Regions from separate parts of the Paraburkholderia sp. SARCC-3016 genome, predicted to be linked through region 2. Evidence: predicted binding sites of a transcription regulator. Region 2 holds the regulator's gene; the other holds the start of a gene.
What was found. Region 2 encodes LexA, which represses DNA repair genes until DNA is damaged. Its sites were predicted from a motif close to ACTGTATNNNNATACAGT; they were not measured.
Positions count from the first base shown of each region.

Region 1: the regulator LexA is predicted to act here: its motif matches at 2,893-2,910, upstream of QYH69_RS03095 (VRR-NUC domain-containing protein).

Region 1 is NZ_JAVHZD010000002.1:155,768-167,556, forward strand. Features, by position in the region: gene QYH69_RS03090 (helicase C-terminal domain-containing protein) at 1-1,051, opposite strand, end outside; gene QYH69_RS03095 (VRR-NUC domain-containing protein) at 1,048-2,838, opposite strand; gene QYH69_RS03100 (right-handed parallel beta-helix repeat-containing protein) at 3,364-5,415, shown strand; gene QYH69_RS03105 (porin) at 5,452-6,495, opposite strand; gene QYH69_RS03110 (ABC transporter substrate-binding protein) at 6,539-7,564, opposite strand; gene QYH69_RS03115 (MFS transporter) at 7,620-8,897, opposite strand; gene QYH69_RS03120 (polysaccharide deacetylase family protein) at 8,987-9,871, opposite strand; gene QYH69_RS03125 (fumarylacetoacetate hydrolase family protein) at 9,868-10,569, opposite strand; gene QYH69_RS03130 (GntR family transcriptional regulator) at 10,844-11,578, shown strand; gene QYH69_RS03135 (MFS transporter) at 11,708-11,789, opposite strand, start outside.
Region 2 is NZ_JAVHZD010000007.1:72,112-83,900, forward strand. Features, by position in the region: gene QYH69_RS09115 (universal stress protein) at 243-707, shown strand; gene QYH69_RS09120 (DUF2939 domain-containing protein) at 735-1,412, opposite strand; gene QYH69_RS09125 (hypothetical protein) at 1,650-2,000, opposite strand; gene lexA (transcriptional repressor LexA) at 2,114-2,764, opposite strand; gene QYH69_RS09135 (sulfate ABC transporter substrate-binding protein) at 3,064-4,176, shown strand; gene cysT (sulfate ABC transporter permease subunit CysT) at 4,315-5,226, shown strand; gene cysW (sulfate ABC transporter permease subunit CysW) at 5,223-6,182, shown strand; gene QYH69_RS09150 (sulfate ABC transporter ATP-binding protein) at 6,195-7,295, shown strand; gene QYH69_RS09155 (CysB family HTH-type transcriptional regulator) at 7,308-8,234, shown strand; gene QYH69_RS09160 (asparaginase) at 8,348-9,391, shown strand; gene QYH69_RS09165 (2-hydroxy-3-oxopropionate reductase) at 9,696-10,604, opposite strand; gene hyi (hydroxypyruvate isomerase) at 10,658-11,461, opposite strand; gene gcl (glyoxylate carboligase) at 11,628-11,789, opposite strand, start outside.

The DNA.
Region 1 (11,789 bases), on a different contig from region 2:
CAGCGGTGCGCACGGCGTCGCGCGACAGGCGCGTCGAGCGCAACGCGGTCTCGCGTGCGGCCGCGACGCGATCGTAAAAGCCGCGTGCGAGCGGGCACGATTCGCCGTCGCACGAATTGCCGGGGTGCTCGCAGGCTTTGTCGCGTGCGACGAGTTCGAGCACGCGCAGCGGGAAGGAGCGCATCGGCGCGATGCCGGCTTCGCTGCTGCCTGCAGAGGACGCGATATCCGCGCAATCGGAAGCATCGATGCCAACGCCACTTTCGGCCCGGTTTGCGCACGCTCGCTCCAACGCATCGAGCGCATCGAACGCGAGCGCACGGCCCGGCGTTTTCGCGGTCAGAAAGAAGATGCGGTCGATATGATCTTCCGCGCATGCCTTCAGCAAAGGGAAAATCGTGCCAAGCGTCTTGCCGATGCCGGTCGGCGCCTGCGCGAGCAGCGCGCGGCCGTCGCGCGCCGCCCGATAAACGGCCACCGACAGCTCGCGCTGGCCGCTGCGAAATGCGCCATATGGAAATCCGAGCTTGCCCAGAAACGCATTGCGCGCGATGCGGTGTGATGCCTCGCGTTCGGCCCACGCGACAAAACGTTCGCATTGCTCCTCGAAGAACATGCGTAAAGCGGCCGCCGTATGATGCTCGGTCAACAGCGTCTCTTTCTGGCTCACGATATCGAAGTAAACGAGCGCGACGTCGAGCTGCGCGAGTGCGCGCGCTTCGCACAGCAAATGCCCGTAGATCAGCGCCTGTGCCCAATGCAGCGCACGATGGTTTTCGCGCATACGCTCGAGGTCGCCGCGGTATGTCTTGATCTCCTCGAGCCTGTTGCGCGCGGCATCGTAACCATCGGCGCGGCCTCGCACCGTAAGGCCGCGATAGGCGCCGCTCAATGTGACTTCGGTTTCGTAACCGCTGTCGCGCCGGCCGGCGACGACCGTGTGCCCCGCCATGCCTTCGGCTGCGCTTGGCGCCGGCGTGAAGCGCAAGTCGAGATCGCCGCGCTTCGCGGTGAACTCGCACAGTGTGCGCACGGCGACCACGTAGTTCATGTGATCGCCTCCGGTGCACGCGCCATATCGTCATCGGTTTCGCCGTCGACACTGTCGGCCCATCGCACGTCGAGCACGCACACCGGAATTGCGTGTTGCACGCAATACGCAAGCCAGCGGACCTGATTGTCCTGCAGCCGGTCGCCGGGCCCTTTCACTTCGATCAGTTCGTAACGCCTCTCACGCGGCCAGAAGCGGATCAGATCGGGCAAGCCTGAGCGATTCGCGCGGACGTCGCGCAAAAGCCGCGCGCAAAACAGCTTCAGATGCGCGGCCGGCACGCAGTCGAGTGCGAGATCGAGCAACTCGCGCGTCAGCAGTCCCCAGAACACGAACGGCGATTGCCGCCCCGCCTTGCTTTCGAAATGGCGCAGTATCGTCTCGCGATAGCGGTTACCCGCTTCGTCGTCGAGTTGCGCAAGACATGCATCGAACATCGCGGCGCGCTTTGTGTAGAAGTCCGGCGCATGCAGATCGGCGGGACCGCGTTGAAACGGGTGAAAAAACGCCCCCGGCAGCGCCGCGAACACCGGCTCCCAGCACAGCAACCCGAACAGCGAACTGATCAGCGCGTTTTCGACGTAGTACACCGGCGCATCCTCCTCGCCAAGATGATCGAGCACGACGTATTCGACCGAGGCTGCCTCGATGGGCCGCGCGAGTGTCAGCATGCTGCGCGGAACCGCATGCGCGTTGGCCGGCGCCGCGGCGCGCCTGTCACGCGAAGCGTGCGGCGCTGACCGAACCGATCGCGCCGACATGCCCGCCTGCCGCTGCAACCGCGGCAACATGCGCGCTACGCGCTGACTTTCTTCTTCGCTCTCCGGTACGCTCGCGGCTTGCAGCGCGAGCGTCAGCGCCTCGTGCGCGCGGCCGGCCAGCTCGAACGCGCGTATGCGCCGATGGCGCGCGCCGGGCCATGCGCAACGCGCGTAAATAGCCGTTGCGATATCCCATCGACGATGACGTTCGGCGCAGTATCCGATGCGATAGAAAAGTTTTTCGCGTCGCATTGCAAGCCATGCGTTATCGGTCGAGATCTCGTCTACTGCGCTCAGCAGTGCATCGAATAGCGTTTCGGTCGTTGGATCGTTGCCTGTCGCCGCGAGCGTTTCGAGTTCGCCAAGCGTCTCGCTGCACGCGTGCAGCGCGAGATAGATATCGATATCGCCGCGTTTCTGAAATGCTCGCGACGATGCCGCCAATGCAACGGGCTCGTATTGATAGACGCCAAGATCGGCAAGCACGAACTCGGACCAGTCCTGCTGCAGATTGCCGAAAAACATCAGCCGCAAGCGGTCGCACAGCGGCGCGACACGGACCTGCAACACCTGCTCGGCGGCTTGCGCATGCCATTCGCCGTACGGGCGCGCACCGGCATGGATATCGCGCAGCAGCGCGAGCCATTCCTGCTTGCGCGCGGATTTTGCACCGGCCAGTTCCGCGCGAAAACACGCAAGCAGTTCGACGCGCGTAGATAGATCGAACAGTTCGTCGAGCGTCAGCAGCGCATTTGCGTCGACCCAGCCCGCCGCGACGAGCGGCCTCGCCGCCGCTAGCGGACAGCCGATCTCGCGATAGACAAGCCGGCCTGTGCGAAAGAGCGTGCCTTTGCGCATCACCATGCGCGTAAGCAACGCGCGCGACGCTTCAGGCAGACGCGCGAAATCATCGAGAAAGGCGTGCTCGGCGTCGTCGAGCAAATCGGCGTAGCGTTCGGCGAGCCATGCAAGCGCGCGTTCGAAATTGCGCAGGTAATAGAGCGGATCCGGGGTGTCGTTCGGCACGGCGCTGGCGGTCAAAAGGCGAGAGAGCCTCGGGCAAATGGGCGAATCAGACGAACTGTATATTTATACAGCCTTCATGGCAATGCGCACGATTTACCGGACCCGCGCGCTGTACGGAAACGCAAATGCGCCAGACGGTGGCGCTTTCGTGAAATCGAAATACGGCGACTGCGGCTTGGCCCGATCGCGATGGGCGGCCCATCTCTTGCAACCGGATTCTTGTCGGGTCTGGCCAAGTCGCTTCGCGATGTCGTCACATTCGGACCGTCACACTGCTACTGTCGCACGCACGAACTGTTAGCGCGTTCTACGGTAGCCGTAAATCCGACACACCTATCCAACTGTTGAGTATCGACCGCGCGTGGCCTCGCGTAGGGTTCAACGGATCCTCAACCTGCAGGAACCGATATGACGTTCACTCACTCCCTTCGTCGCGGACTGACCCGGTGTCACTCGCGCGCAAGCAATGTCGTCACGAACGCTTCGCGCTTTGCGAATGCTCGATACTGCACGTCGCGCGTACCCATGTTGGCGTTTCTCGCGCTCGTTCTGTGCACGCCGTGCGCGGCAATGGACGTCGTGGTGACCGCCGCGGCAACGAATGCGCGCGAAAGCGGCCAGACGCCCGCACCGAATCCAGTCACACTCACTTCGCCCAACCTGGGCCTGCGCGACGCACTCTCCTTGCTCAACAGGAACAAGGGGTTCGCGGGAAGCAACATCGACAGCCTGAATTTCGTGCTTGCAGCGGGCACTTATCGTCTCAGCGCGCCGCTCGTCGTGTCTCCCGATCCGACGTGGAGCAGCACGCCGATCACGATCACAGGCCCGACCAGTGGCCGCGCCATCATCACGGGCGGAAAGTTGCTGTCCGGCTTCACACCCGTCACCGATGCCGCGTCGCTCGCACGGCTACCGTCTGCCGCACGAGGCAACGTAGTCGTTGCAAGCCTCAGCAACAACGGCATCACGGATCTCGGCACGGAACAACGGCACGGCTACAACATCCCGATCACACCGGCTCCGCTCGAGATTTTCTTTCGCGATGCGCCGATGACCGTGGCGCGCTGGCCCAACACAGGCTTCGCAAAGATCCAGTCGTTGCCCGACGGGCCGACGGGCCTTACGTTCACTGTCTCGGGCGGTAATCCCAGCGCATGGCAGCACGAACCGAACCTCGAAGCGATGGGCTACTGGGCGCGGGACTGGGCCGACACGACGCTGCCGGTAACGTCCGTGAATCCTTCGTCGGGCGTGCTCACGTTGCAGGCGCCCGCGCCTGAGTTCGGGCTGCTCCAGGGTCAACGCGTGGTGATCGAAAACGCGCTCTCTGAACTCGATCAGCCGGGCGAGTACTACGTGGATAGGGCTACCTCGCGCGTGTTCCTCTGGCCGCCGTTTCCGATGATGAGCGGCGATGTGCAGGCGTCCGTCGTCGATACGCTGCTCACCGTGAACAACGCGGTAAATCTTACGATCAGCAACCTCGTGTTCGATATCGCGCGAGGCGACGGTATCGATCTGAACGGCGGCGGCCACATCGTGGTGCAAAACACGACGCTGAGCAACATGGGAGGTCGCGGCGCGTTTTCGAACGCGGGCAGCAGCGGCTTCGACTCGATCAAGCTTGCGCACACGGGCGAGGGCGGCATTGTCATCGTTACCGGCAATCGCACGACGCTCGCGCCAGGCAATGCATTCGTCGACAACAGCGACCTGCACGATTTCGCGCGGCGTTCGCATGCGTATCGCCCCGCGGTCAACGTGGCCGGCGTCGGCAATCGCGTGAGCGGCAACACGATCTATTCGGGTCCGCACGCTGCGATCCTGTTCACCGGCAACAATCACGTGATCTCGGACAACGAGATCTACGATGTCGTCACCGAAACCGCCGATTCCGGCGCAATATATACGGGCCGCGACTGGACCACGCGTGGCACGGTAATCGAAGACAACTTTATCCACGACATCGGCACAACGACTTTGCCCGACGCGACAGTCGGCGTTTATCTCGATGACGAGGCAAGCGGCACGATCATCCGCCGCAACGTATTCTCGCGCGTGAACCAGGCCGTGTTCATCGGCGGCGGTCGCGACAACGTCGTCGAAGACAACCTCTTTGCAAACTCGTCGCCGGCGCTCCATGTCGATTCGCGCGGACTGTCATGGCAAAACCCCGATGCCGTCAATCCGAACGGCATATTCCAGACCGAATTGCGCGCGGTGCCCTATGACCAGCCGCCGTACTCGACACAATATCCGACGCTGCCCAATATCCTGCAGAACCACCTCGGCGCGCCGGTCGGAAACGTATTCGACCGTAACATCGTGATCAACGGAAGCCCAACCGACATCGACGCCGGTGCGCAGCCGTTCTTCGTTCCCGGACAGGTTTTCGACGCGAGCAGTGTCGTGTTTACGAGTGCAATCGCTGACGCCGACCGTAAGACTTTCAACGACTTCACGATTTCGCCGTCATCGCCTGCCATCGCCGCCGGTTTCACGCCTTCGTTGTTCGGTACAGCGGCGGCGGCACCGCCCCCGCCCGTCGCCGCGAGTTCGACGAGTCAACCGTAGGCATGAGCGAGCCGCGGCAACCGCGCGCATCGCTCGCTAGAACAGCGTGCGAATTCCGCCGCCGACCGTATAACCGGACGAGAAATGCGTAGCGTGATCGCCAAGCACCGCGGCATAGACAAGCGTGCGTCTCGACAGCGGATAGTCGTAGCCGACCGACCACGTGTTGCGGAATTCGTCGCGCTCGCCACCGCTCTTCGACATGCCGTCCGATATCAGCACCGTACCGGTGCCTGCCTGGATCGCTGCCCCGAGCTCGCCGAAATTGACGTGATAACCGCCGCCCGCTATCGCATTCGAGATGTACTGATATTGCCCATATAGCTTGACGATGCCGACAACGTAGGTCGCGCCCGCCTGCACCGCCGACTGCGTCGAAAGACCGGGCACGCTCGATGCGAAATCGCCCGGCACGCTGTTGAACTTGATCTGCTGGTAGACGACGTTCGCAGTCAGCGAAGCGCCGCGATACTGCACTTGCCCCGCCCACTTGTTTTGCCCGGGCTCGCCGGCGGCATTGCCGAACGCATACTGCGCGTTCAGTTGCCAGCCGTCGTGGAACGTCGACGAGTACGTCACGGCGTTGCTCCACTCGCCGCCGCCGCCGCCGACGCCCTGCCCGTTGACCGCGACGTAGGTGTGGATCACGGCCGGCGAGAACACGAACGAATTGAAGAACGGGTTGTAGAAGATCGTCGAGTTCCAGTAGAGCGGCCCGATCTGACCGAATACCAGTTTGCCCCACGGCGCGCTGACGCCAACCCACGCATTGCGCGAAAAGAACCCGTCGCCGGCGAAGCGCCCGAACGTGCCGTTCTGCACCGAAAAATAGCTTTCCAGTTCGAACACCGCCTGGTAGCCGCCGCCGAGATCCTCCGCGCCCTTCATGCCCCAGAACGACGCGGTCGCTCCGCCGTTGCCCAACATGAAGGCGGTCTTGCCGCCCAGGGCCTTTTTCGCGCCGACGAATGCGTCGACGTCGCCGTACAACGTCACGCTGGACTGAGCCGCAACGTGACCGCTCCAGCACAACGCGGCGAGCGCCACCGCAGGGAACGCGCGCGGCAGTTTCCTGTTCATCTGATACCTCCGTAGCTTGTTGTTCTGTTAATGCGCGGCGCGCTCAGCGCATCGCGGCACGGTAGTAGGTCGGGTCGTAGTACTTCGACGGGTCCGTCAACTTTTTATGGGGCGTCGCGTAGCGACTGCGCAGCGCAAGCACCGTGCGAATGCCGGCAACGTTCATCCGGCCTTTCCGGAAGAATCCGGCCCGCGGATCGAGCAGCTCGCCATAGGTGGTCGCAGCGAGGGCGGGCGTCATCTGCGGCACGTTCTTACGCAGGATCGCGATCGCTTCGTCGCGGTTCTTCGGGTCATACAGCCAGTCGATCGCCTCGACGTATGCGCGGATGAATGCAACCACCTTCGCCTTGTTCTTGCGCGCCCACGAACGGCGTGTCGCCGCGACATTGCCCTGGTACGGGCCGATGACATCGGTGGCCGTCGCGATCTGGTTGAATCCGTCGTTGCGCGCGAGGATGTTGAACGGCGTGGACAGCAGCGTCGCGACCTGCTTGTGCTGCTGTAGCGCCGCCCAACGTTGCACCATGCCGCCCGCGGTCTCGATCGTGTAGTCCTGCGGTTGCAGGCCTTTGCGGGCCAGCATGTCGTACAGCACGAATGCGTAGCCGGTGGTGCGCGCGTCGACCGACAGCGTCTTGCCGCGAAGGTCCGCATAGGACTTGATGTCCGGCGCCGCCACGAGGGAAAGGAAACTGCTGTCGCTGCCCATGACGGCGACGAAGTCCGGCTGCGGGCCGATCGGCGCTTCGCCTTCGCCTTCCACGTACGCGACGATGTTGTCGATCGCGGTCATCGCAATGTCGAAGCGGCCCTGCGACAGGTCGGTCATCTGGTTTACCGAACCGGTCGTGCCTTGCAGGACCACGTGAATGCCATGCTGCTCGAAGAAGCCTTTGTCTTCGGCGACGTAGCTCGGCCAGTTGAAGCCGCCGGGAAAGACATTGACCGTCACGTCGCCCAGTTTGGGGGCCTGCTGCGCCTGCGCGGACGGCGCAGCGCTGATGCCGCATGCGATCAGTGCCGCGGCGGTGAATGCCGCCATCCATGATTTTCCAATTGCTTTCATTGTTCAATGATCCTAAATATGTAAACCAGCAAGATGCAGGAAGACAACGTTCAGCCTATTTGGCGGTCAACGGCGCGGTTTCCCTCGCGCGGCTGGCGGGCAACGCCATGCGCGACGGTTGCAGCGCAAGCGCAAGCAACGCGCCGATAAAAGCCAGCAGCGAAATCTGTTCGAGTCCGGCGGTCGACCACCCGCTGGACGTCGCAAGCCAGCCGATGGTGTAGCCGGCGATCGACGCCGATCCGTACAGGCTCGACACGAATACACCCGAAGCCTTGTTATTCAGATGGCCGCTGACCGAGCGAATGTGATAACCGGCCAGATTCACGTAGATCACGCCGCTCACCACGAGCCCCCAGACGAACGACAGCAACGCTTGTGCGAAGAGCGTGGTGGCCGCATAGAAGAGTCCGTAACCAAGCAAAGCCGCGATCAGAAAGCTCACGACGAGTACCTTGCGCGCCGAAAGGCGGTCGCCTATCCAGCCGCCCGCGATCGATGCGAACACACCGAACCCGTAGGCGCTCATCACGCGGCCGGTCATGGCCGGCGTAAAGCCAAGATGTTCGCGCAGGAAAGTCGGATACATCCCGAGATAGCCATAGATGATCAGCCCGCCGATCAGACTCAGCACGGTAAGCAGTATGGTGTTGCGATTCCAGAGCGTATGCGCGGTGGCAATTCCTGCATCGTCGTGGCGCTCGGCTGTGCGTGTCTCGCTGAACCACGGCCGCACCGCAATCAGGATCAGCACGATTGCCGCGAAGCCCAGCAGCCCGAACACGATCATCGGGAACCGCCACTCATGTCTCATCGCGAGCAGGCCAGCGCCGGCCACCGGCCCGATGATTGCGCCGACGCCGAACGAGAAATTCACCGCGCCCACGGCAGTAGAACGAAAACGGGTGAAGTAGCTGGTCCCGATCGCAATGATCACCGTCAACTGCATGGCTTCGCCGATGCCGGTCGCGGCCCGGTACAGCAGCATTTCGGCGAAGCCGTGCGCACTCGCGGTCAGCACGGTCCCGATCGAGAAGATCGCAATGCCCACGATCGTCGCGCTTCTGCGCGACAGCCGGGCGAGCAGGAAGCCGGTCGGCGCGCCGGCGATGGCCATGCCGAGCGTGAAGATCGTCGACAGCAAGCCGATCTGCGCGAGCCCGAAGCCATACTCGTGGCGCACGTCGGCCGCAAGCAGCGGAAAAATCTGGCGATCCATCGCGTTGATCGAGTACGACGCGAGCAGCACGACGAACATCGCAACAGCGGCCAGCGTCGAACCGGACGGACGCAACCCTGCCTGCTGCGCAGGCCGCAAAAGAGGACTATTCATCAACGTCTCGAAGAGAACGGCAGCCGCGTGGCCGCCTTTGTCATGGGGGCGGCGCGGACCGGTCCGGCCCGCGCGCGACATTCTCGCGCTCAGCCCGGTTGCGGCGCCGAAGCGACGAACGCGTCGCAGATCGCACTGCCGGTCGTGAAGACAACGCCCGGCCGTGCATTGATGTGCGCAAGCGCTTCACGGAAATAGCGCATCCGGTGCGGCACGCCCATGATGTAGGGATGCACGACGAGCGCCATCACGCGCGGCTCTTTGTGCGCATCCGCGTAAAGCTGTTCGAACTGGTCGATCGCGCGGTCGCGATACTCGGCCGCGGCATGGTGCTGGATCAGCATCATGGCGACGTCGTTGCACTCCTGCGTGTACGGCACGCTGACGATCGGCTTCGTGCGCGTCTTCAGATACAGCGGCTGGTCGTCGAGCACCCAGTCGCATACGTAGTCGTAGCCCTCCTCGACGAGGATGTCCGGCGTCTCCCATGTTTCGGTAAGCCCCGGCCCGAGCCAGCCGCGCGGCGCCTGTCCGGTGAATGCGCGGATCGCTTCGGAGGTCTTGCGAATATCGGCGCGCTCGTCTTCGACCTTCTGCATGTTTTTCTGGCTGAAGCCATGACCCATGAACTCCCAGCCGCGCTCCAGCGCCGCGCGCGAAATCGGCTCGTAGCTATGGATCGCCGAACCGTTGATCGCGAGAGCGGCGCGAATGCCGAGCGTATCGAACACATCGAGCATGCGCCAGAATGCGACGCGATTGCCGTATTCGTGCCATGCCCAGTTCGGCACGTCCGGTGTCGGCGAGCCGCCGGCAGGCGGCGTCAGCACCGTGCGCGGCATCGTTTCGCGCGGATTCCATTCCTCGATGTTGACGATCACCCACACGGCGAGCCGCGCGCCGTCCGGCAACGCGAGCTTCGACCGCTCGACGATCGGCGAATACGCGAGACGTTCGTTCGGTAACAGGTTCATGATTTCCTCGAGCCGATTGTGAAATGGATGGCGCCGAGCCCTTCGACCGAGCCTTCGATGCGATCGCCCGGCACGACCGGGCCGACGCCAGCAGGCGTGCCGGTGAAGATCAGGTCTCCCGCCTTCAGTTCGTACTGTGTCGACAGATTCGCAATGATCTCCGGCACGTTCCAGATCATCTGCGCGAGGTCGCCCTTTTGCCGCACTTCGCCGTTGACGGACAGCGCGATAGCGCCGCGCCCGATGTGCCCGACGCGTGCGACGCGATGCAGCGGGCCGCACGGTGCCGATGCGTCAAACGACTTGCCGAGTTCCCACGGCAGCATGCGTTCCCGCATTTCGCGCTGACGATCGCGGCGCGTCATGTCAATGCCGACCGCGTAGCCGAACACGTGGCCAAGCGCTTCGTTCACCGGAATGTTCGCGCCGTCGGTGCCGATCGCGACGACGAGTTCGATCTCATGCTGAAAATCTTCCGTGCACGGCGGGTAAGCAAGCTCTGCGCCATTCGCAACGACAGCGTCGGACGGCTTCTGGAAAAAGAACGGCGGATCGCGCTCGTCGCCTTCCTTCATCTCGCGAATGTGGTCCACGTAATTGCGGCCGACGCAATACACGCGACGCACCGGAAACGCGCTGGTTTCGCCGGCTATCGCCAGGACGGTGGTGGCCAATGAAACGGCATACGAAGCAGTCAAGCTTGTCTCCCTGGGGTGAAAGTTCGTTGGCCAGATAATCTGTGTACAATAACTCATTGTCAACGCCAAATTGTATTCACTTTGGTGGGCACTGCAGCAATCTGCATTCGTTCATATCGGAGATGCGCTCACGTCGCGGGGCGCTAGAGGGCCGGCCAGACCGCACACAAGTAGTGAATGAGAGCGTGCGATTTGCATACTTTTGTGGCTCGATCACCCATAAGTGTGCTCACCACTCATTTATAATCACCCTCGTCTCAAGTCCGAGGACCCTATGATCGAAAAAACCGCTGCCGCCACGCTGTCGGGCGAACTCGCCGAACGCATACGCCAGGATCTGCTTGATGGCGTGCTCGTGCCGGGATCGCGCATCAACGAGGTTTCGCTAAGCCGGGAACTGGCGGTGTCGCGCACGCCGCTGAGGTCGGCGCTGCAGATGCTTGCAGGCGAAGGCCTGCTGACCTACACGCCCAATCGAGGCTTCACGGTGCGCGCCTTTCCGTTATCGGAAATCGTCGATGCTTATGAAATGCGCGCCCTCGCGGAAGGTCTGGCCGCGCGGCTCGCGGCCGAGCGCGGACTATCGGCCGACGCCTGCGTGCAGCTGGAAAATGCGCTCGCGCGCGGCGATGAGATTCTCGCGGGCGACGCGGAGCCGAATGAGCAGCGCGCGAACTACGCGGAGGTCAACGAGGTCTTCCACTCGGTCATTCACCAGGCCGCCAGTTCCCGGCTGGTGTCCGATGTGCTGCGCGTGTGTCAGCAGATTCCGCAGGCTTCGACGCACAACATACTTGCGTTCGAGATCGACGACATTCGCGAGCGGCATCGGTTTCACCACCGCATTTACGATGCGATTCTCGCGCGTGAACCACGCGAGGCGGAAACGCTGATGCGGCAGCACGTGGTGAGCGTGAAGACATCGTTGATTCGCGCGACGAGCCGGCATTTGAATGCGGCTCAAAATGAAAGCGCAAGCGCGGGTAGAAGAAAAGCGACGACGAAGTAGATGACCTGCCGCGGCCCGGCGATTCGCGACTGCAATGGGCTCGCATGCGACGCACAAGAGGGCCCCGCTCGGGGAGCCTGTGCCTATTGATTGCCTGTTCGATCGCCTGTTCGATCGCCTGTTGATTACCTATTCGGGCTGCGCCGCCGCTCCGTCCGCGGCTGCCTGCGCATCCGCCATCCCTGCTGCTGCCCCTGCCGCTACCGCCGCG
Region 2 (11,789 bases):
GGATGTCGAATAAAAACGAGGCAGTCGTTCACGAGCTGGCCGCTTCGAAGCGTCGCCTATTCTAGGCCACGTGTTCGGGCGCCGGGCGGCCACCGCAAGGCTGCGACGGGCTTTCGTGCGGCGCGGCATGCGGCTTCGAACGTGCTGGCGCGCACTTAGCGTTTTCCAGCCCTTGCAAGCGCAATTGCGGCGCACCATGATTGACTCGACGTCCGCGATCGGCGCGGAAGGGAGAAACGACAATGGCCAGCTACCAGAAAATTCTGCTGTGCTACGACGGCTCGCGCGAAGGCCGCAAGGCACTGCGCTGCGGTGCGGATCTGGCATTGGATCTGAAAGCGGAGACTCATTTGCTGTCGGTGGTCGACATGCGCTCGAGCATCGCGCAAAGCGCGGGCCTGCTGACCGACGTGGCGTGCGGCAGCTTCGAAAAGACCGCGCGCGACATCCTGCAGGAAGGCGTCGACTGGTTGACCGAGCGTGGCGTCAGGGCGCAAGGGCACTTTGCGTTCGGTCATCCGATCGATGAAATCGCGGCGCTCGCGGAAGAGCTGAAGGTCGATCTTGTCGTCGTCGGCCATCGCTGCCGGCATGGACTCTCGCGATGGTGGATGGGCGCGGGCAACACGCCGCTACTCGATCGCGTGTCGTGCAGCATTCTCGTTGCGTGTTCGTCGCCTGGCGAGGAGCAGTCGGCCGCAGCATGAGGCTCGCGCCGGCAGAGCCGGCGCTGCCTACTCGCCGAGATCGACTGCCGTAAGCTTCCACGTGAAGAGCCTCTCGCGATGGAAAATCGCGGCATAGCGCGTGTTGCCGACACCGTGCCGATACGTGACGACGAACTCGTTGATGCCGCGATAGCCGGCCGTGGTTTGCGGAGGTTGAGGCGGCTTCGAGCCGTTCGCGGCCGATGCTGTCGGTGCGGATGATGCGGCTGGAGCAGAGGGCGCAGCAGCGGGGTTGCCACTGTTTGACGGCGAATCGGACGACGAAGCGGACGACGAAGCCGACGCGTCCGGCGACGCAGGCGGGCGCTCGCCCGGTTCACCACGTGGCGGCATCCCGTTGAGCAGCGCGGCGACGCCGTCCGGCGTCGCATACGCGTCGACGAGCGGCCCGATCAACGCGACACCGATCATTGCGCCCAGCGCGGCGAGCGGATTGCCGTGACTTTCCGCGTCGATTCTGCGTCTTAGCAAGCCCCCGAGCTGTTCCTTGAGACTCTCGCGAAACGCCGGGAAATCGACGTATTCGTTGACTGTTGCTGCATCGCGCGTGTCGGCTGCGCGTTTCAGGCGGTCAAGTGCGATATACGGCGATGCATACGCGAAGGCCAGTGCGATCAGGACAACGATGACGACGACCGTGACCAGCACGGACCGCCTGACGCTGCCGGTCATCTTGTGATTCATGCGGCAACTGATGCGGTCATTTATCGCGCGTTTCGCGCAGCCTGTGCGAACCATCATCGTGCGGGACGTTCCTTTCATGGGGTGAACGGGGTGGTTTACCGTGGACCCCGTTCTGGCTGAAACGATCCCGCAATCTCATGTAGTTCATCGCGCCTCGGCCGTTCGCGACATGCGCGTTGGCGACATGCGTTGGCGACATGCGTTGGCGACATGCGCGTTGGCGATGAACGAGCGCGCTCACGCTGCTTGCGCGTGCTCCTCGGCGATGCAGCGGTCGATCATGTTGCACACGGCATCGACGGTGCCGACCATGATAAGCCGCGACGGCCCGTGATAAACACGCACCGGCGCGCGGCGTGCGGGCTCGGCGTTGAGCGCGGCGTTCAGCGAGACGCGTGCAAACGCCGGTAGCGACGATGGCAACGACGCGTCGGCTTCGACCACCGACTGCTCGTGCTCTTCGAAATCGAACAGCGAGCCGGTACGTGGCACATGCATCGCATCGAGCACGGCGCATGGCACGAGGTTGCGCAGGTGGCGCAGACGGCCGAACTGACGGAAGGGCAGCAAGCGGGCAAGGCGTTCCATGAATCTCTCCAGACGGTATCCGAAACTGAGCGAAACTGAGCGAAAAACTGAGCCGAAACTGAGCCGAAACTGAACGGAAATCCGCTGACACTCGACGCCAGATCAGCGGAAAATCACAATTCACCTGGCCGGATCAGGCCGACCGCGATGCCTTCGAGCGCGAAATCCGCACTGCCGGCCTCGACGAAGATGTTTTCGTAATCGGGGTTTTCGGCGATCAGTTCGATGCCGTTCGGCCGCCGCTTCAAGCGCTTGACCGTGACGTCGTCGCCAAGGCGCGCAATGATGATCTGGCCGTCTTTTGCTTCGCTGCGCTTTTGCACCGCAAGCAGATCGCCGTCGAGAATGCCGGCGTCGCGCATCGACAGGCCGCGCACCTTCAACAGGTAATCGGGTTTGCTGGAGAACAGCGCCGGATCGCACGCATAGTGCTGCGCGATGTGCTCCTGCGCGAGGATCGGGCTGCCGGCTGCGACACGGCCGACGAGCGGAAGCGACAACTGCATGAGCGCCGCATGCGGCAGCGTGAACTGATGAGGGGCGTCTTCCTGCCCAGCCAGCAGCCGGATGCCGCGCGACGCGCCGGCAGCGAGTTCGATCACGCCTTTGCGAGCCAGCGCGCGCAGATGCTCTTCTGCCGAGTTGGCCGAGCTGAAGCCCAATTCGGCCGCGATCTCGGCGCGCGTGGGCGGAAAGCCCGTGCGCTCGATCGCGCGGCGGATCAGATCGAAAACCTGCTGCTGTCGTGCGGTGAGTTTGGTCATGGCGCCACTGTATGGATGAACAGGTGACTGTATTTTTATACAGTATGCGGCGCTTTTCAAGCTTTACTTTAAGTTCGTGTGCCGATGCGCCCTCCGGCAAGCCCAGCCCTTTCAACGTCGAAAACCGCGTTCGAACGCGGTATTCGACCCATCGTTACCACTTTTGCGTATTAAAAAATGAAGAAACATTATTTTTAATGATGAAGCGCCGCAGATAGACTGGCTGCACATCGATATGAGGCCCGGCGGAGTAAGCAAATCGCGGGCGTGGGAAACAGCAGCGAGCGGAGAAAACATCAATGAACGGTCGGACTACGGGGTTTGCACATAGCGCGTCTGAGCGCACGACATCGGCGACGCCAAACAAGGCGGCACGGCGCGGGGCGACGTGGCGCTCGACACAGCGCGCGAAGCAATTCTTCGCTTCGCTGGCCATCGGTGCGGCCGCGGTGCTCGGTCTGGCCGCACAGGCGCATGCTGATACGACGCTGCTCAATGTGTCGTACGACCCGACGCGCGAACTGTACCAGGACATCAATGCGGCATTCGGCAAGCAATGGAAGGCGCAGACCGGCGAGTCGGTCACCTTCAAGCAGTCGCACGGCGGCTCGGGTGCACAGGCGCGCTCGGTGCTTGACGGGTTGCAGGCCGACGTCGTGACGCTCGCGCTCGCCTACGACATCGACGCGCTCGCGAACAAGGGCCTCGTCGACAAGGACTGGCAGAAGCGCTTGCCCGATAACGCCTCGCCGTACACGTCGACGATCGTATTTCTCGTGCGCAAGGGCAACCCGAAACACATCAAGGACTGGGACGATCTGGTGAAGCCGGGCGTCGCGATCGTGACGCCGAACCCGAAGACATCGGGCGGCGCACGCTGGAACTATCTGGCTGCATGGGCCTATGCGCTGCATCAGCCCGGCGGCAACGAGCAGACAGCGAAGGCGTTCGTGTCGAAGCTCTACAAGAACGCGGGCGTGCTCGATTCCGGCGCGCGCGGCGCGACGACGAGCTTCGTGCAGCGCGGTATCGGCGACGTGCTGATCGCATGGGAAAACGAGGCGTTTCTGTCGATCAAGGAGTTCGGACCGGACAAGTTCGAGATCGTGGTGCCGTCGGTCAGCATTCTCGCGGAGCCGCCCGTCGCGGTGGTCGACAAGGTCGTGGACCGCCATGGCACGCGCAAGCTCGCCGAAGCGTATCTGAAGTTCCTGTACAGCGAAGAAGGCCAGGAGATCGCCGCAAAGAACTTCTACCGTCCGCGTTCGAACAAGGTGCCCGCGGCGCTGACCGAAAAGTTTCCGAAGCTTAAGCTTTACACGGTCGACGATACGTTCGGCGGCTGGACGAACGCGCAGAAGACGCACTTTGCCGACGGCGGCGTGTTCGATTCGATTTACTCGCCGCAGTAGCACTCGCGCTGCGGCGGATGCAGTCAGGCAAGCGCGCCTTCGGGCGCGCTTTTGAGCGTGTAACCGAAATGCCTGTTGCGCAGTGCGCGCACTGTGCACAACAGCGACCGGGGCAAGACTTTTGAAAGAGTACCCAGCATGACGACGTTGACCTTCCGCAAGCCCAGTGCGTTGCCGGGCTTCGGCCTGACGCTCGGCATCACGGTGGCTTACCTGAGCCTCGTGGTGCTGATCCCGCTTGCGTCCACGTTCCTCAAAACGGCAACGCTCGACTGGAGCCAGTTCGTGCGCGCGGTCGGTTCGCCGCGTGTGCTCGCGTCATACAGGCTCACGTTTTCCGCGGCGCTCGGCGGCGCATTGATCAACGCCGTGTTCGGTTTTCTCGTCGCGTGGGTGCTCACGCGCTATACGTTCCCGTTCAAGCGTGTCGTCGATGCGATCGTCGATCTGCCGTTCGCGCTGCCGACCTCGGTGGCCGGCATCTCGCTTGCGGCCGTCTATGCGGGCAACGGCTGGATCGGCCGGTTTCTGGAACCGCTCGGCCTCAAGATCGCGTTCACGCCGCTCGGCGTGCTCGTCGCGCTGACGTTTATCGGCTTGCCGTTCGTCGTGCGCACGGTGCAGCCGGTGCTCGAGGAGTTCGAACGCGAGCAGGAGGAAGCGGCCGCGTGCCTCGGCGCATCGCGCTGGCTGACTTTCCGGCGCGTGATCCTGCCGGCCGTGTTTCCGGCGCTGCTGACCGGCTTCGCGCTCGCTTTCGCGCGCGCGCTCGGCGAATACGGCTCGGTGATTTTTATCGCGGGCAATGTGCCGATGAAGTCGGAGATCACGTCGCTGCTGATCATCACGAAGCTCGAGCAGTACGACTATCCGGGCGCGACGGCGATCGCTGTGGTGATGCTGGTGGTGTCGTTCATCATGTTGCTGCTGATCAATACGCTGCAGTGGTATTTGCAGCGCCGCACGAGCCGCAGCGCGTCGGCACCGGTGCCGGCCGCGGCGCCGGGACGTCTGCCGGCAGCCGCGACGCACGATGGAGGTGCGCGATGAGCGACGACTCCGTCGTGCTGTCGAACACGCGGCGTACGGCTTCGAAGGCCGTGCGCGTCGACAGTCCGGTTACCGAGCCGCGCGCGGTCCGCTGGATTCTGACCACCGTCGCGTTGCTGTTTCTCGTGCTGTTTCTCGTCGTGCCGCTGGCCGCGGTGTTCTATCAGGCGTTGAGCAAAGGCCTCGCGTTCTATTTCGAGTCGCTCGCCGACCCCGACGCATGGTCCGCGATCAAGCTCACGCTGCTGACCGCGGCGCTCGCGGTGCCGCTCAATCTCGTGTTCGGGCTCGTGGCCTCGTGGTGTATCGCGAAGTTCGAGTTCCGCGGCAAGGCGCTGCTGACGACGCTGATCGATCTGCCGTTTTCGGTATCGCCCGTCATTTCGGGCCTGATCTATGTGCTGCTGTTCGGCGCGCAGGGCTGGTTCGGTCCGTGGCTGCAAGCGCATGATGTGCAGATCGTGTTCGCGGTGCCGGGCATCGTGCTCGCAACCGTGTTCGTCACGTTCCCGTTCGTCGCGCGCGAGCTGATTCCGCTGATGCAGGCGCAAGGCACCGACGAAGAAGAAGCCGCGCACGTGCTCGGCGCGTCGGGCTGGCAGATTTTCCGCCGCGTGACGCTGCCGAACGTGAAGTGGGGTCTGCTGTACGGCGTGATTCTGTGCAACGCGCGGGCGATGGGCGAGTTCGGTGCGGTGTCGGTCGTGTCGGGCCATATTCGCGGGCAGACCGACACGATGCCGCTGCACGTCGAAATTCTCTACAACGAATATAACTTCTCGGCGGCGTTCGCCGTGGCGTCGCTGCTCGCGTTGCTCGCGCTCGTGACGCTCGGCCTCAAGCTGCTTGCCGAGCGGCATATGTCGGCGGAGGCTGCGTCGTCGCGTGCCGGCGCGCAGGCCGCTGCCGGGTCCGGCATGGCGGCCGGCGCGGCCGCCGGCCGCCGGATTCAATAAGGAGCGCAACAGATGGGCATCACCGTTCGTAATTTGCATAAGCGCTTCGGCGATTTCACGGCGCTCGACAACGTGTCGCTCGACTTTCCGCCCGGCGAACTGGTCGCGCTGCTCGGGCCGTCCGGTTGCGGCAAGACCACGCTGTTGCGCGTGATCGCCGGTCTCGAGTTCGCGGACGACGGGCAGGTCGTGCTGCAAGGGCAGGACGTCGCCGAAGTTCGCGCGCGCGAGCGCGAGGTCGGCTTCGTGTTCCAGCATTACGCGCTGTTCCGTCATATGACCGTGTTCGAGAACGTCGCATTTGGTCTGCGCGTGAAGCCGCGCAACGAGCGGCCGTCCGAAGCGGCGATTCGCGAGAAGGTGCATGAACTGCTCAAGCTCGTGCAGCTCGACTGGCTTGCGCCGCGCTATCCGTCGGAGCTGTCGGGCGGGCAGCGGCAGCGTATCGCGCTGGCGCGCGCGCTCGCGGTCGAACCGAAGGTGCTGCTGCTCGACGAGCCGTTCGGCGCGCTCGACGCGAAAGTGCGCAAGGAGCTGCGCGGCTGGCTGCGCCGCCTGCACGACGATCTGCATATTTCGACGATCTTTGTCACGCATGATCAGGAAGAAGCGCTCGAAGTGGCGGACCGCATCGTCGTGATGAATCACGGGCATGTCGAGCAGGTCGGCAGCCCGCAGGATGTGTACGACCATCCGCAGACGTCGTTCGTCTACGAGTTTCTCGGCGCGGCGAACCGTCTGCACGGCAGTGTCGACCGGCGTGGCTTCGTCGTCGACGGGGCGGCACAGCCGATCGCCGTCGATGCGGGCTTCGAGGGGCCGGCGCTCGCGTATGTGCGACCGCACGATCTCGTGCTGTATCGCGAGGCGGCGGGTGGGGAACGTGAGGGCATTGCGCTCGGCGTGCGGCGCGTGGTGACGCTTGGCGGGTCGGTGCGTGTCGAACTCGAACGGCGTAAGCGCGGCGCGGTGGAATCGGCGGCGGATGCACGCGGAGCATCGGTGCTCGAAGCGGAGCTTGATCGCGAAGCGTGGCGCGAATTGCAGCTTGCCGTCGGCGATACGGTGACGGCGGTGCCGCGTTCGCTGCGTGTGTTCCCGGCGCGGGATTGAACAGGAGACCCCATGAACTTCCAGCAGTTGCGCTTCGTGCGCGAGGCCGTGCGCCAGAATATGAACCTGACCGAAGTCGCGAACGTGCTCTACACGTCGCAGTCGGGCGTGTCGAAACAGATCAAGGACCTCGAGGACGAACTCGGCGTCGATGTGTTTATCCGCCGCGGCAAGCGTCTCACCGGCCTCACGGAGCCGGGCAAGGCCGTGCATCAGCTGATCGAGCGGATGCTGCTCGATGCGGAAAACCTGCGTCGCGTCGCACGGCAGTACGCGGACCAGGACAACGGCCACCTCGTCGTCGCGACCACGCACACGCAGGCGCGCTACGCGCTGCCGAAAGTGATCCGCCAGTTCACCGACGTGTTTCCGAAAGTGCATCTGGCGCTGCGCCAGGGCAACCCGCAGCAGATCGCGCAGATGATCATCAACGGCGAAGCAGATCTAGGCATCTCGACCGAAGCGCTCGACCGGTACCCCGATATCGTGACGTTCCCGTGCTATTCGTGGCATCACGTCGTCGTCGTGCCGAAAGAGCATCCGCTCGTCGGCCGCGCGAACCTGACCCTCGAAGAGATCGCCGAATACCCGATCGTCACCTACGACCAGGACTTCACGGGCCGCTCGCATATCGACCAGGCATTCACGAAGGTCGGCGCGATGCCCGACGTCGTGCTGACCGCCATCGACGCGGACGTAATCAAGACTTATGTCGAACTCGGCATGGGCGTCGGCATCGTCGCGGCAATGGCGTTCGATCCGAAGCGCGACAGCGAACTCGTCGCGCTCGACACGCAGCATCTGTTCGAGGCGAGCACGACGCGCGTCGGCTTGCGCAAGGGCGCGTTTCTGCGCGCTTACGCGTACCGGCTCATCGAAATGTTCGCGCCGCAATTGAGCGAAGCGGAAATCGCGGCGCAATTGCGCGAGACGGCCTAGGCTTGGCTGGGTTCGCTGCGCGGCAGGCGGTTTCAGCGTTCGCCTGACGCGAGCCGCGCAGGGCAATGCGTTTCGCTGTGGACCGAAGCGGCGCATCGCTTACAATCGCCCGCATGAATACCTCTTCTTCGTCGCCTTCCGCCGCGTCTTATAGCGCATTGCCGCGCATCGCCGTGCTCGCGACCGGCGGCACGATCGCCGGCTCCGCACAGGATGCGACCAGCACCGCCGGCTATCAGGCCGGCGTCGTCGGTGTCGGGCAACTGCTTGCGGCCGTGCCCGCGCTTCCGGCACTCGCGAACATCGAGGCCGAACAGGTCGCGAGCATCGACAGCAAGGACATGTCGCTCGCTTTGTGGACCACGCTCGCGCAACGCGTCAACGCGCTGCTCGCCACCGACGACATCGACGGCATCGTCATCACGCACGGCACCGACACGCTCGAGGAAACCGCCTATCTGCTGCATCTGACGGTGAAGAGCACGAAGCCCGTCGTGCTGACCGCGGCAATGCGGCCGTCGAGTGCACTGTCGGCCGACGGCCCGCTCAATCTGCTCAATGCGGTCAGCGTCGCGGCGAACCGCGCGGCCCACGGCCAGGGCGTGCTCGTCGCGTTCAATAACCGCATTCACAGCGCACGCGATGTGGTGAAGACGAGCACGTTCGCCGTCGACGCATTCCAGTCGCCGGAAGTCGGCGCGCTCGGTTGGGTGCAGGATGGTCGCGTCGAATTTCAGCGCCGCGTCGTGCGGCCTCATACGACGGCCAGCGCGTTCGCGATCGAAGCGACGGCGAACGATAGCTGGCCTGCCGTCGAAATCGTCGCGAGTTACGCGGGCGCAAGCCGCGTGACGGTCGATGCCCTCGTGAAGGCCGCTGTGCGCGGCATCGTCGTCGCGGGCACGGGTAACGGGTCGATTCACGCGTCGCTGCAGCAAGCACTTGCAGACGCGGCCGCGCAGGGCATCGCAGTCGTACGCGCATCGCGCGTCGGTTCGGGGCATGTGATGCACAACGGTGCGGCATCGGACGATACGCTCGGCTTTGTCAGCGCGAATGCGCTGAATCCGTATAAGGCGCGTGTTCTGCTGCTGCTGGCGCTGGCGGCCGGCAACACGACGCAAGCGGCGTTGCAGCGCGTATTCGATCTTTACTGACTGGGTACGCGACCTCGCACGCGCGGTGCGTGCGCTAGAAGCGCGTCGCGTTGCGCGCGCGCTCGATTGAAATCCGACAGGCGGACACCCGACGACGACGTCTGACCGACCAAGGCTTCCCCGTCGCCGACGGGCGCCGCTGCGGACCCCACTAGCCGCCCTCAGCCCAGAGCGGCCTGATTTGTCCAGCCCGTTGCGTGATGCGCTTCGGACCGGACGCCCCACGAGAGGGCTGTCGCTGCACGTTGCGGCAGATGCGACAGCCCGAGTCCTGCTTGACTGCTTTATCAGGTGCAAGAACGCGTCAGGCTGCCTTCGCGTCGCTCGCAGGCGCCTGCGCGACTTCGAAGTTGCCCATGATCTCGAGCGCGCGCACCATCGCCGAGTGATCCCATGCCTTGCCGCCGTTCGCCGCGCAGACGCTGAACAGTTGCTGCGCGCTCGCCGTATGCGGCAGCGCGATGCCGAGCTTGCGCGCGCCGTCGAGCGCAAGGTTCAGGTCCTTCTGATGCAGTTCGATGCGAAAGCCCGGGTTGAACGTGCGCTTCGTCATGCGCTCGCCGTGCACTTCCAGAATGCGCGACGCCGCGAAGCCGCCCATCAGCGCGCGGCGCACGCGTTCCGGGTCCGCGCCCGAGCGCGCCGCGAACAGCAGCGCTTCCGCAACCGCCTCGATATTGAGCGCAACGATGATCTGGTTCGCGACCTTGCAGGTCTGGCCTGCGCCGTTGTCGCCGATCAGCGTGACGTTCTTGCCCATCAGATCGAACAGCGGCCTCGCCTGATCGAAGGCCTTCTGCGGACCGCCGACCATGATCGTCAGCGTGGCCTCGCGCGCGCCGATCTCGCCGCCGGACACGGGCGCATCGAGATAGTCGCAGCCCAGTTCGTTGATCTTCTTCGCGAACGCCTGCGTTTCGAGCGGCGAGATCGAGCTCATGTCGATCACGAGCTTGCCCTTGGCGAGGCCCGCCGCGACGCCGTCAGCGGCGAACAGCACGTTCGCGACGTCGGGCGTATCGGGCACCATGATCACGATCACGTCCGATGCCTGCGCAACGGCCGTCGAATCCTTGACGACGGTCGCGGTCTTGGTCAGATCGTCCGGCACCGGATACGCGCCGTTCACGAACAGCGTGTGGCCGCCCTTCAGAAGGTTGCGCGCCATATGCGCGCCCATGATGCCAAGGCCGATAAAACCGATCTTTGCCATTTACGTACTCTCCGTGATAGCTGGAAATTGAGGTCCTGAGGTCTTCGCTGTGCTTATGCCGTCGCTTTCGCGCCGTGCGCCGACTTCGCCTGGCGGAACCAGCCGAGTCCTTCGGCGGTCGTCGTGCGCGGCTTGTATTCGCAGCCGATATAGCCTGCGTAGCCGAGCGAGTCGAGCAGATCGAACAGGAACGGATAGTTGATTTCGCCGGTGCCCGGTTCGTTGCGCCCCGGATTGTCGGCGAGCTGGATGTGGGCAATCGACGCGAAATTCTTTTTGATCGTCGCGGCGAGTTCGCCTTCCATGCGCTGCATGTGATAGATGTCGTATTGCAGGAACAGGTTGTCGGAGCCGGCCGCGCGGATCAAGTCGAGTCCTTCGGCGGAGCGGTTCAGCGCGAAGCCCGGAATGTCGTATGAGTTGCACGGCTCGACGAGCAGCCGGATGCCTTCCTTCTTCAGTTCGGCGGCGGCGAAACGCAGGTTATCGACGATCGTCGCGCGCGCCTTGTCCGCATCGACGCCGGCCGTCGGAATACCGACGAGGCAGTTCAATTGCGGTACCTTCAGCGCCTTCGCGTATTCGATCGCGCGCCCGACGCCTTCCTGAAACTCGCCGACGCGATCGGGCAGGCATGCGATGCCGCGTTCGCCGGCTTCCCAGTTGCCGGCCGGCAGGTTGTGCAGCACGAGCTTCAGGCCGTTCTGCTGCAAGCGTTCGGCGAGTTCGGCCGTCTTGTACGGATACGGAAACAGGAATTCGACGGCATCGAAACCCGCGTTCGCCGCGGCGGCAAAGCGCTCGAGGAACGGGACTTCGTTGAACAGCATTGTCAGGTTTGCGGCGAATTTCGGCATTGTTGCTCTCTGGTCGGTCAGGTGGACAACGTCCCGCGGGCGGTTGTCGCTAACCGCCGCACGGGCATGGCAAAAACAGAAACGGACTGGTAGATGTGCCGCGACGGCAACGCGCGGCACAGGCGAGGGCGGCGCGCCGTCGCGGCGCAATCTGCCGCTCGTTTCGTCAATCGAGCGCGCTCAGTGCGGTGATCGACGTCGGCGCATCCTCGTGCGACGCGGCCAGTTCTTCGAACTCGTTGACTGCGTCGATTTCGGCGCCCATCGAGATGTTCGTCACACGCTCGAGAATCACTTCGACGACAACCGGTACGTTGAACTCGGACAG